DNA from 2 places in the Desulfofarcimen acetoxidans DSM 771 genome. Region 1 is predicted to be linked to the other one. Evidence: predicted binding sites of a transcription regulator. Region 1 holds the regulator's gene; the other holds the start of a gene.
The links. Region 1 encodes HrcA, which represses chaperone genes, less so after heat shock. Its sites were predicted from a motif close to TGTTAGCACTCNNNNNNNNNGAGTGCTAACA; they were not measured.

Region 1 (6,159 bases):
AAGAAGAGGTTAACGGGCTGGCCGGAGAGTGCCTGCGACAGGTTTCGCTGCTTAACGGTTATACCGGTAAGATTACTGGTCTGAAGCCAGGTGAAGAATATCATGCCTTTGTGGCTGAGCTAAAAGAGAAGAGCTTAAGTATAATGGAGATGATGCAAAAATTATTGTACAAGTATCAGCAATTGGTTTGTCAGGTTACCTGGAGGGTGGATGTTGTCTGCACAACATTTTTAAAAAGATATCAGGAATTTGTTTCGTCACGTGTGCCGATTTCTAATTATATCCCTTCTATTGAGGACATCATAAGATAATGATATAATATAAAGGGTTTTTATGGTCGTTCTGGATAGGAGGAAAATTCATGCAGTATAGTCGCGACCGGATAAGAAATTTTTGTATTATTGCTCATATTGATCACGGTAAGTCAACTCTGGCCGACAGGCTTTTGGAATATACCGGAACACTGACAGAGCGGGAGATGGATGAGCAGGTTCTCGATCAAATGGACTTGGAGCGAGAGCGGGGTATAACTATTAAGCTCCAGGCTGTGCGCCTTAGCTATAAGGCTAAAGACGGGCAACAGTATCTGCTCAATTTAATTGATACGCCGGGACATGTTGATTTCAGCTATGAAGTATCCCGCAGCCTGGCTGCCTGCGAGGGGGCTTTGCTGGTGGTGGATGCGGCACAGGGTATAGAGGCCCAGACGTTGGCCAATGTCTACCTGGCTCTGGAGCATGATCTGGAGATTATTCCTGTAATCAACAAGGTGGATTTGCCCAGTGCAGAGCCTGAAAGGGTTAAAAAGGAAATTGAAGAAGTGATCGGTTTGGATACCGGTGACGCTGTATATGCTTCGGCCAAAACCGGTTTGGGTGTGGAGGAGATTCTGGAGCAGATTGTGGAGAAAATCCCCCCGCCCAAAGGGGAAACCGACGCTCCGCTCAGCGCGCTTATTTTTGATTCCCACTATGACCCTTATAAGGGTGTTATCGCTTATGTGCGTGTAGTGAACGGTATAATTAAGAAAGGCATGAATATCCGCTTGATGTCTACCTGCAAGGAAATGGAGGTTAATGAGGTGGGCATGTTTCAGCCTGCCATGACTGATACAGGTGTGCTTAATGCGGGTGAGGTAGGTTATTTCGCTGCCAGCATTAAAAATGTCAAGGATATACAGGTAGGTGACACGGTTACCGGCACGGAGAGGCCCGCCGCCCAGCCGCTGCCCGGTTACCGCAAAGCTGTCTCCATGGTCTTTTGCGGTCTTTACCCGGTGGAAACGGTCAATTATGAAGATTTAAGAGATGCTCTGGAGAAGCTCAAGCTAAACGATGCCGCCCTGGTTTATGAGCCGGAAACCTCAGCGGCGCTGGGCTTTGGTTTTCGCTGCGGCTTTTTAGGCCTGCTGCATATGGAAATCGTACAGGAAAGATTGGAGCGGGAATACAATCTGCTGTTGATTACCACCGCGCCCAATGTAGTTTACCAGGTGACCACTACCTCCGGGGATGTGTTCCGGGTGGAGAACCCCCACAACCTGCCCCCGCAGGATTTACTGGTTAAAATTGAGGAACCTTTTATCAAAGCCACTATCATGGTGCCTAAGGATTTTGTCGGCGGGGTTATGGAACTATGCCAGGAAAAGCGCGGCGAGTTTAAAAATATGGAATACCTTAGCCCCGAACGGGTAATGTTGATTTACGAAATGCCCTTAAGTGAAATTATCTTTGACTATTATGACCAGTTGAAATCCCGCACCAAGGGCTATGCCTCGCTGGATTACGACCTGGCCGGCTACAAAGAGACTGACCTGGTTAAGCTGGATATACTGATCGGCGGGGAAGTAATGGATGCCCTGTCCATGATTGTGCACAAGGATAAAGCCTATTATCGGGGCAGAGCTCTGGTGGAGCGTCTGCGTAAACTGATCCCTCGCCAGATGTTTGAAATACCGGTTCAAGCCAGTATAGGCAATAAAGTAATTGCCCGTGAAAATATTAAGGCCATGCGCAAGGATGTGCTGGCCAAGTGCTATGGCGGCGATATAACCAGAAAGCGCAAACTGTTGGAAAAGCAAAAAGAAGGCAAAAAGCGTATGAAGCAGGTTGGTAATGTGGAAATTCCGCAGGAAGCCTTTATGGCTGTGCTGAGTATCAATGATAAGTAAAACCTTATAGTAAGCACAGCTCAAGTTAGGTGATGACAGGCAAGAGTGATCTGGAAGGTAAGATTGATTTTGTTTGTGCTGAAAATATCCGGTTCGGCAAGAGGAACAACAAATTATGAAATATCATACGGAAAACATTTTAATGACAAGTATAACAAAAACAACAAGCGCGGCGAATAAAACAGCACCGCTTGCGCAATATAATGAAGAAATTGGAATGGGACTGTATATACATGTCCCATTTTGCATAAGGAAATGCCTTTACTGTGATTTTATTTCCTATCCCTATGAAAATGCCGCCGCAGAAATCTACTCGGCAGCCCTGCAAAGAGAAATAAACTTGTATGCGGAGCTTTTCCGGAGCAGTTCCCAGACGGAAAACCGTAAGAAATTTTTTGATGCTCTAGGAAATTATGCTTATGATGAATTTGCTGCTCCTGTGTTTACCTCTGTTTTTCTGGGAGGCGGAACACCTACCTGTTTGCCTGCTTCACTGTTAAGCGTAATATTAAAAACGCTCAGACATTCCCTGCCCCTGGCTCCCGGTGCCGAATTCACGGCAGAAGCCAACCCCGGAACCGTAAATGGAGAAAACCTGGCGCTTTTTAGGGAATTCGGGGTTAACCGCTTGAGCCTGGGTGTACAGGCATGTCAACCGCAGTTGTTAAAGACGTTGGGCCGTATCCACACTTTTCAGGAGGCTCTGCAGGCTGTAAAGCTGGCCCGCCGCCAGGGTTTTGACAATATCAACCTGGACTTGATTTTCGGCATTCCCGGTCAGACAATGCAGGGCTGGCAGACCTGCTTGGAACAAATAATTGACCTGAATCCGCAGCACCTTTCGCTATATGGACTTCAGTTGGAAGAGGGAACTCCCCTGGAGAAATCGGTAACTCTTGGCCATATCGAACCCTGCACAGAGGAAGCCGAGCTGGCCATGTACCGGTATGCCGGAACCTTTCTTAAAGAAGCAGGCTTTGAGCAATACGAAATATCCAACTTTGCCCGTTCGAACAAATACTGCCGCCATAACATATTATACTGGCAGCACGGTGAGTACTTGGGCATAGGGCCGGGAGCCCATTCCTACTTAAATAAGATCCGCTGCAGCAACAGCGGTGATCTGAAAACCTACGCCGAAAAACTGGCAGCCGGCCAACTTCCATTGGAGAGCAGTGAAGTGATCAGTCTGGAAACAGAAATATCCGAAACAATTTTCCTGGCACTCAGAATGTTAAATGGTCTGGACCTGGAAGCCTTTGCCCGCTGCTTTGCTGTCAGAGTGGAAGACTTGTACAGCCGCCAGATCCGAAAACTAACCGGCCTTGGCTTAATAGAAACAGTAAACGGTTTCCTGCGGCTGACAGAGGAGGGACTCCCCTTGGCCAATATAGTTTTCAGAGAGTTTGTCTAAGAGAATAAACTAAATGAAACTAACTTATTCTAAACTCTTGACAAATAATTTTACAAGTGCTATTTTTTATATTAAGGTTGGCACTCAGCAGCATAGAGTGCTAACAAAGGGGGTGAACCGGATGAAGATGGATGAGAGAAAGCAACGGATCCTCATGGCCATTATAAGAGATTATATATTGACTGCCGAACCGGTGGGTTCCCGAACCATAGCCCGCAAGTACAAATTAGGTGTAAGCCCTGCTACCATACGCAACGAAATGACTGATTTGGAGGATATGGGCCTGATTGAACAGCCTCATACCTCATCCGGCCGAATACCTTCTGATCTTGGTTACAGGTATTATGTAGATTACCTGATGGAGAACGAGAAAATGAGTGAGGAAGCAGAGCAGCTTGTTCTGGACGAGTACGATAAGAAGGTCAAAGATGTCGGCCAGGTTATACAGCGCACCGGACAGCTTTTGACTCAATTAACCAATTACACATCCCTGGTATTGATACCCAGTGTAAGCGTCAGCTCCTTTAAGTATATACAACTGGTCTTAATGAGTCCCACCCAGGCTATGGTGCTGGTGGTGTTGGATACAGGTACAGTTAACCACCGCATGATTGAAGTGGCGGAAAATATCAAACAAAGTGATCTGGATATTATTTCAAAGGTTTTAAATGCCAAATTACAGGGCAAAAATATGGAGAGTATCAAACTTAGCCTGATCAGAGATATCTATATGGAACTGTCCGTACATAAGCAGGTTCTGAACCTGGCTATGGAACTGATGGAACAGAGTTTGACAGTGGAAAAAAAGGATAAAATTTACCTCGGCGGGGTATTTAATATCTTAGATCAACCTGAATTTCAAAATATTGATAAGGTCAAAACGCTTTTGAGCCTTTTGGAACAAGAGCAGCTTTTATGTGATTTGATGTCTGATGTGTCTAATGAAGGAGTGACAGTTCGCATCGGTGGGGAAATCAATAAGGATGAAATTAAAGGCTGCAGTATGGTTACTTCAGGTTACCAGATGGGCGGTAAGATGATGGGACGTATCGGCATCATAGGTCCTACCAGGATGGAATATGCCAGGACAGTCAGCGTGGTGGAGTTTTTAACCAGAAGCTTATCCGATGCTCTGGAGAGAATGCTGCGCGGAGGTTAATTAACACAGGGGGGAACAGCTTTGAGTCTCAAACAGCAGGCCAGTGCCGGAGCGGAAGTTGATGAAAAACTGTCGGCCTTAATTACCAATGCCGATGCTATCAGGGCGGTAGCTTCGTCAGTGGAGAGCACGCTGGGCCCCAGGGGTCTGGATACTATGCTGGTCGACAAATTCGGTAATGTAGTGATTACCAATGACGGTGTTACTATTCTGACCATGATGGAAGTCAACCATCCGGCGGCCCGCATGCTGATCAATATAGCCAGGGCCCAGCAGGAGGAAGTGGGAGACGGTACCACGACTGCCGCCGTGCTGGCCGGTGCTTTGGTGGGCAAAGGTGTTGAGCAGGTAGTCAAGGGTGTTCCGGCAGCCAGAGTCATTGAGGGATTGCGTGCCGGCATCAAGCGGGCTCTCAGTTTCATGCAGGGGCAAACCAGGGCGGTGGAGAGCCTCACTGACCCGGTTTTGCGTCAGGTTGCCTTGGTAGCCGGGCGTGAGCATGAGGATATTGCCGAACTTGTAGTGGAGGCAGCCGGTTTGATCGGCCGGGAAAAACTGCTCAAGCAATCCTTTAAACTGTCAGAGGCCGTGGTGGCTGAAGAAGGTGCTTTGAACCAGGTTTTTATGGGCGTAATTATTAATAAGGAAGCTATGAACCGGCAGATGCCCAGAGTTTTAAGTTCTGTTCGGGTATTGGTGCTGGATGACGCGCTGGAAGCGGAATCTATCGAAGAGGAAGCGCTGACCACAGAGGCGGGTTTTCGGCACTACCTGGAACTGCAGGCTGAATTTCAGAACAATTTGCAAAAGATTATCTCTTTAGGTGTGGGGCTGGTGCTTACAGACAGGGGAGTAGCTGATATAGCTGAGGAAATGTTGACTGATACCGGGGTTATGGTGGTGCAGCGGGTGGCTCACAGTGAGCTGCGCAAGGTGGCCGAGCACACGGGAGCGGTTATGATTAAAAGAACCGGCCTGAAAAAAGACCCGCAGCAGCTGGTCAAACTTCTGGGAGAAGCCGAGCGGGTACAGGAGGATGAGCTGCTGGAGCAGGTCTGGATCTTGGAAGGCAAGGGCAAGCCGCTGGCCACCGTGCTGGTTGGCGCGGCTACCGCTGAAGTGGTGGGCGAGCGGGAGCGTATTGCTAAAGATGCCGCTTCTGCCGTGCAGGCAGCCGTTAAGGGGGGTATTCTTCCCGGGGGAGGCTCGCTGGAACTGGCCGCCGCCCGCATGGTGGAGAAAATGCGAGGCGAGGTCAGCGGCATGGCTGTTTATGGCATTGATTGCGTAGTAGAGGCACTGCAGCGCCCGCTGGCCCAGATTGTGGCCAATGCCGGCTTTAACCCCTTGGAAAAGCTGGGGGATGTTATGGCTGCCCAGTCTGCCGGCGGCAGCACTTCACTGGCCGTTCATTGC
Region 2 (6,159 bases), 160 kb from region 1:
AACTGTGCAGGTAGAACTGCATAGGCCCCTTGATGAAGTACTGGAAACCACTGTAGTAATCGGCAGTCACGATATTGCTATGGATGTACGGGGTGATTAAGTTGGCCAAATCATATATAATTCAAAAGTTTTCACCGTCCTGGTTTGCCTGTGTTATGGGTACGGGAATAGTTGCCGTAGACAGTTATCTTTATGCCGAGCAGTGTATTTTCCTAAAAAGATTGGCTATAATAAGTTGGGTTTTTACTATGCTCTTTTTTCTGATAATTTTAATTCCGTGGGTACTCAGATTTATGTTATATAAAAAGGAAGCATCATTGGATTTTAAGGATGCTGTTACAGGCCAATTCTATGCTACCATGCCGATAGCTTGTTTAGTTATAGCGGTAGATTTAATGATTGTCGGCATACATTATATGAATGCAGATATTGCAATTCAGTTAGCAAAAACTTTTTGGTTAACCGGAGTATTAATAGCACTGCCAGGTTCTATTATTATTCCGCTGCAGAATTTTATCAACCAGGATGTGAAAATAGAAAATATAAATCCCGCATGGTTTATGCCGCCGGTTAGTTTAATCGTGATACCTGTTGCCGGTACTAAACTAATTCCTTTTTGGCCAATCTCGTGGCAGCAATCAATGCTGGTTTTTAATTATATTTCATGGAGCGGCGGGTTTTTCCTTTTTCTAATATTAGAAGTAATATGTATTTACAGGTTTATTTGTTGTCCACTTTTGCCCGGCAAGCTGGCACCTACTGTTTGGATTAATTTAGGACCTATTGGAGTGGGTACGATTTCACTAATAAACCTTGGTACTGCTAGTGTTTCTACTTTAGGAGAATATGTTCAGTCCGTTCTTAATATAGGCGCTCTCTTTCTTTGGGGTTTCGGTTTTTGGTGGTTAATGTGTGCACTGGTACTAACATCCTATTATTTAAGTCAAAAAAACCTGCCTTTTAGCTTATCGTGGTGGGCTTTTACTTTCCCACTTGGTGCATATACAGGTGCAACTTATTTAGTTTCAACTGTTTTAAATTCTTCAGCGGTTTTAAGCTATGGATATTTTTGCTTATATTTATTGCTTACTCTGTGGTTTGTTGTATTAGTTAAAACAATAAAAGGGGTTATAAAGTCAGAGGTTTTCCTATGAGAATATTGAGCAACGTGCCTGTGGCTGCTCGAAAGTCGCGCTTAAGGCGACTTTCTTGCGGGGAGGGACTGACCGGTTTAGCGGTGAATCCGGTCAGGATGAGTATAAACATTCATCCTGTTGCCCCTGGCAAAGCCGACTACAGTAATACCCAGTTCTCCGGCCATTTTTACGGCCAGATCGGTGGGTGCTGCGCGGGATATGATGACAGGGATACCCATTTTGGCTGTTTTGATTAATATTTCTGAAGAAATGCGGCCGCTTAGAACTAAAATTTTGTCATCCAGATTAATCAACTCGAAAAAAGCTTTGCCGAAAAGCTTGTCTACCGCATTATGTCTTCCAATGTCCTCGTAAAAGAACAGCATTTCTGTTGCCGAACAAAGTGCTGCTCCATGTGTTCCTCCGGTAGTGCGGAATACTTGAGCCTTGTTTTCCAATTTGTCTGTTAAGATTCTGATTTGCTGCACGGAAACACAGGTGCTTCCGTGTACCGGTTCGGTAGCCGCGTCATTAATAAAATAGAAAGACGATCTGCTTTTGCCGCAGCAGGAAGTTATATACCGCCGCATGAACCTTTCTTCTTCTAATACAGGTTGAGCAGTTTCGACCAGAATAATTCCTTTATTTTCTTCCAGTTTAATGTCGGTCAAATCCTGTCTGTTTCTTAAAATTCCTTCGGAACACAAAAATCCTACGGCTAATTCGCAAAGATATTGCGGTGAGCATACGAGAGTTACAAATTCTCCGTTGTTTAGAAAAATGGTAAGCGGTGTTTCACGCGCCACTGCATCTTTTTCAGTAATTGCAATACCGTTATTGATCTTAGTGACAGGCAGCTTAAGGGTTATTTTTTTCATAACATACCCCCCCGGAAATTGTCTTAGTGATTAATTGCCTTGCGGCTGTTTTAACCTGCAGATATTTTACCCTGAAATGAATACTTCGGCAAGTGTGGAAAAACATGAAAAAATATTTGGTATTACCTGTATAAAAACCTAAACTTGCGGAAAAAATATGTCTAGATATTGCCATAATAATTGTAAACACAAGTAATAATTATATAGAGCGAGAAAATATAAGCAATAAGATAATATTTTATCTAAACAGGTTTAAATGCCTATTATTTGCCTAATAAAAAATTTGCTTTTGGTTTTCTAATTCTATATTATATTACTTGGGTAAATACTAGCACTCATAGTGAGTGAGTGCTAACAACTTGAATAAATATAATAAGGAGGGTTTTAAATGATCAGACCTTTAGGAGATCGGGTTGTAGTAAAACCTGCAGCAAAGGAAGAGGTAACAAAGAGTGGTATCGTTCTTCCGGATACAGCTAAGGAGAAGCCTCAGAAAGGTGAGGTTGTAGCTGTTGGGAGTGGACGTCTTTTAGAAACAGGCCAGCGTGTGCCAATGGACTTAAAAGTCGGTGATGAAATTTTATTCTCCAAGTACGCCGGCAATGAAATCAAAATTGACGATGTAGAATATTTAATCCTTCGTGAAATGGACATTCTTGGCGTAATTGAGTAATTGAAACGGGGATAAATCATAAATAATCATATCGAATTTAAAGGGAGGTACAAAATAAAATGGCAAAACAAATTATCTTCAACGAAGATGCCCGCAAAGCATTGGAAAAAGGAGTCAATCAATTAGCCGAAGCTGTACGTGTAACCCTTGGCCCGAAAGGCCGGAATGTGGTTCTTGATAAAAAATTCGGTGCGCCGACAATTACCAACGACGGTGTCACCATTGCCAGAGAGATTGAACTGCCGGATGTATTCGAAAACATGGGCGCTCAGCTGGTAAAAGAAGTTGCTACCAAAACCAACGATGTAGCAGGTGACGGTACCACAACCGCTACGGTACTGGCTCAAGCTATGGTTCGCGAAGGCTTAAGAAACGTTACTGCCGGTGCCAACCCGATGATTATCAAGCGTGGTATTGAGAAGGCTGTGGAAAAAGCAGTAGATGCTATTAAAAACAGCTCCAAGCCGATTGAAAGCAAAGGTGCTATTGCCCAGGTTGCTTCAATTTCTGCTAATGATGAAACTATCGGTAATTTAATTGCCGACGCCATGGAAAAAGTAGGAAAAGACGGTGTTATCACTGTTGAGGAATCCAAGGGTATCGGTACCACTTTAGATGTAGTGGAAGGTATGAATTTTGACCGCGGCTATATTTCTCCGTATATGATTACCGATACTGATAAAATGGAAGCAGATTTGGAGGAGCCCTACATACTGTTGACAGACAAGAAGATTTCCTCCATTCAGGAAATTCTGCCCATTTTGGAAAAAGTGGTTCAGTCCGGCAAAGCGCTTTTGATCATTGCAGAAGATTTGGAAGGCGAAGCTCTGGCTACTCTGGTTCTCAATAAACTGCGCGGAACCTTCACTTGTGTAGCAGTGAAAGCTCCTGGTTTCGGTGATCGCCGCAAAGCCATGATGCAGGATATAGCTATTCTAACCGGTGCTCAGGTGATTACTGAAGAACTCGGCTTAAAGCTGGATAAAGCTACTATTGATATGCTCGGCAGAGCTTCCAGAGTCAGAGTTAAGAAAGAAGAAACCATCATTGTCGGCGGTTCCGGCAGTGTGGATGAAATCAAACAGCGTGTTAACCAAATCAAGGCACAGATCGAAGAAAGCACTTCCGACTTTGACCGCGAGAAGCTCCAGGAGCGTTTGGCAAAGCTGGCCGGCGGCGTAGCCGTAATCCAAGTTGGTGCTGCCACTGAAGTTGAAATGAAAGAGAAGAAGCTGCGCATTGAGGATGCTCTTAATGCTACCAGGGCTGCCGTGGAAGAAGGTATCGTGTCCGGTGGCGGTGTTGCTTATGTAAGCATTATTCCTGATCTTGTAGATATGGAAGCAGCTAATTTAGACGAGAAATCCGGTATTGATATTGTTCGCCGCGCTCTGGAAGATCCCTTGCGCCAGATTGCCAACAATGCAGGTCTTGAAGGCTCAGTTGTGGTGGAAAAAGTTAAGGTTTCCGAAAACGGTGTAGGTTTCAACGCCTTGACAGGTGAATATGTCAATATGATCGATGCCGGTATTGTGGACCCGGCTAAAGTTACCCGCTCTGCCCTGCAGAACGCTGCCAGCATTGCTGCTATGATTCTGACCACTGAAACCCTGATAGCTGAGAAACCTGAAGAGGGTAAGGATGCTATGGCCGGCATGGGCGGCATGGGCGGTATGGGTGGCATGGGCGGCATGATGTAATAAGTGCCTTGAAGCCCTGTAGAATTAAGACTTTATAATATCCATGTTGCCCAAAAGGTAACGTTAGATTAGAGGCCTTTCATTAGTTCATTGAACTTTTGAGAGGTTTCTTTTTTACCGGCTTGGTATAATATAACTATAAAACCGAAGGCCCATCCCGCCTCCGCTTTTATTTGTCTTCCTCCTCAATTCTCTCCAGCCCAACGCTCTCCAGGATCTCATTTATCAATTCTTTAGTCAATACTTTCACCTCCTTCCGAGCAGTGACTTGACCATATTAACACTAACAAAGCTTATTGTCAATGAATTACTTGTCCTTATCTGACCAAAAGTAAAGCCCCAAGTTGTTATACAACAAGAGGCGATGTATATACTGATATTTACTATTTATAGAGTAACAAAACATCATCCCTCTTTCTCCCCCGCCGTATACCTGAGTGAGAATCCCAGCACAATCCAAAACAAAGGCATAATCAAAACTACCTCTATACTAAACAATCCCTGGATAATATAAGCCAGTATCATAGCCAAATACATTAACCCATATTTAGTTCTATATAAAGATAAGAAGAAAGACAAAAATGCCAGGTAGAAAAGAAGAGCAAAAACCCCCATTGTAATAGCTATTTCCAAAAATATGTTGTGCGCTTTGTCAATGGGATGCTGGTGCTTAGTTTTCAACCCGGCATAGCCCAAGTGATCCGGTCCAAGACCAAAAGCCCAATGAGCGGGCAATAACTTCAGCGTTTCTTTCCATATCATAACCCTGCCATTGCCGGCATTTTCCTCAAAACGCAGTGCGGCTGACGCCTCTCCGGCAATACTGCCGGCCCTGTTAAGAAACACGACACCCCCCTTGCTCAATGAACACAAGCAGAAAATAACAAAAAATGTTATCAATAAAAGGGCCGCTGGTTTCCTTATCTTGGGAAGGGGCAAAGCGTAAAGGAGGATAAATGTAAATGTAGTAAAAAATGCTATCCATGAACTCCTGGTCTGACATACTATAAGGCCGAGGTATATAAGGGCGCTGGAAATCAACCAGCGCAGCTTTTTTTTTCTCAGGTAGAAAAACATAGCTGCCGGCAGGATAAAAACCTGGTAACTGCCTAGAAAATCGGGATTTCCCAGAGTACTGTAACTGCGAATACCTTCCCGGTAGGGCTCATGAGGCACCGGGTTATAGCCTAAATACTGCAGCAGTGCAATAAATGATACCAGTACTGCGGTACAAACAGCATATTTTAATATTTGTTCAGCATGATTGCTGCGATAAGCAAGAATAAACAGCAGCAAACAAAACAGGTAAGTGGTATAACCAGTGTAGCGGTAAGGATTGCCGATCCAGGCAGTGACGGGTTCAGGGGCGAAAAGGGTAGAAAGCAAGCCAAAGAATATAAATAAACCCAGAGGAATAAAAGCAGGGTGTTTTAACTGTATCCGGTCATTGCTTAGAATAACTAAAGACATGATACCTAAAACAGCCAGCATAATATACCTGGGTGCGTAAAAGCAGTCCAGAAAATACTGGTTAATTGAAGGAAAAGAGGAACAAAGCTTGTAAGGGATGACTACCAGGGGATAGATAGCTGCCGTGAACCAAAGTATAAGGAAACTCATTTCCCGCCGAGTTTTTAACAGCTCCATTATCAGAATCTCCTTATTTTACAAGTTGAGATTGTGCTGCCAGATCGGCTGGTTTTGAGAACTGCCTGTTGTCAAAACATTTGGCATTGGATTATTCTATGCCGGACCAGCCTAAATTGTTAGCC

Region 2: a site for HrcA is predicted at 2,341-2,371, ahead of groES (co-chaperone GroES). Genes of this name have one in related genera too.

What each region holds. Positions count from the first base shown of each region.
Region 1 covers NC_013216.1:3,421,956-3,428,114, reverse strand. The annotation lists gene DTOX_RS15655 (hypothetical protein) at 1-311, shown strand, start outside; gene lepA (translation elongation factor 4) at 362-2,170, shown strand; gene hemW (radical SAM family heme chaperone HemW) at 2,286-3,584, shown strand; gene hrcA (heat-inducible transcriptional repressor HrcA) at 3,706-4,743, shown strand; gene DTOX_RS15635 (TCP-1/cpn60 chaperonin family protein) at 4,765-6,159, shown strand, end outside.
Region 2 covers NC_013216.1:3,577,308-3,583,466, reverse strand. The annotation lists gene DTOX_RS16365 (molybdopterin-binding protein) at 1-100, shown strand, start outside; gene DTOX_RS16360 (TDT family transporter) at 93-1,154, shown strand; gene fdhD (formate dehydrogenase accessory sulfurtransferase FdhD) at 1,232-2,014, opposite strand; gene groES (co-chaperone GroES) at 2,403-2,687, shown strand; gene groL (chaperonin GroEL) at 2,747-4,387, shown strand; gene DTOX_RS16340 (O-antigen ligase family protein) at 4,793-6,034, opposite strand.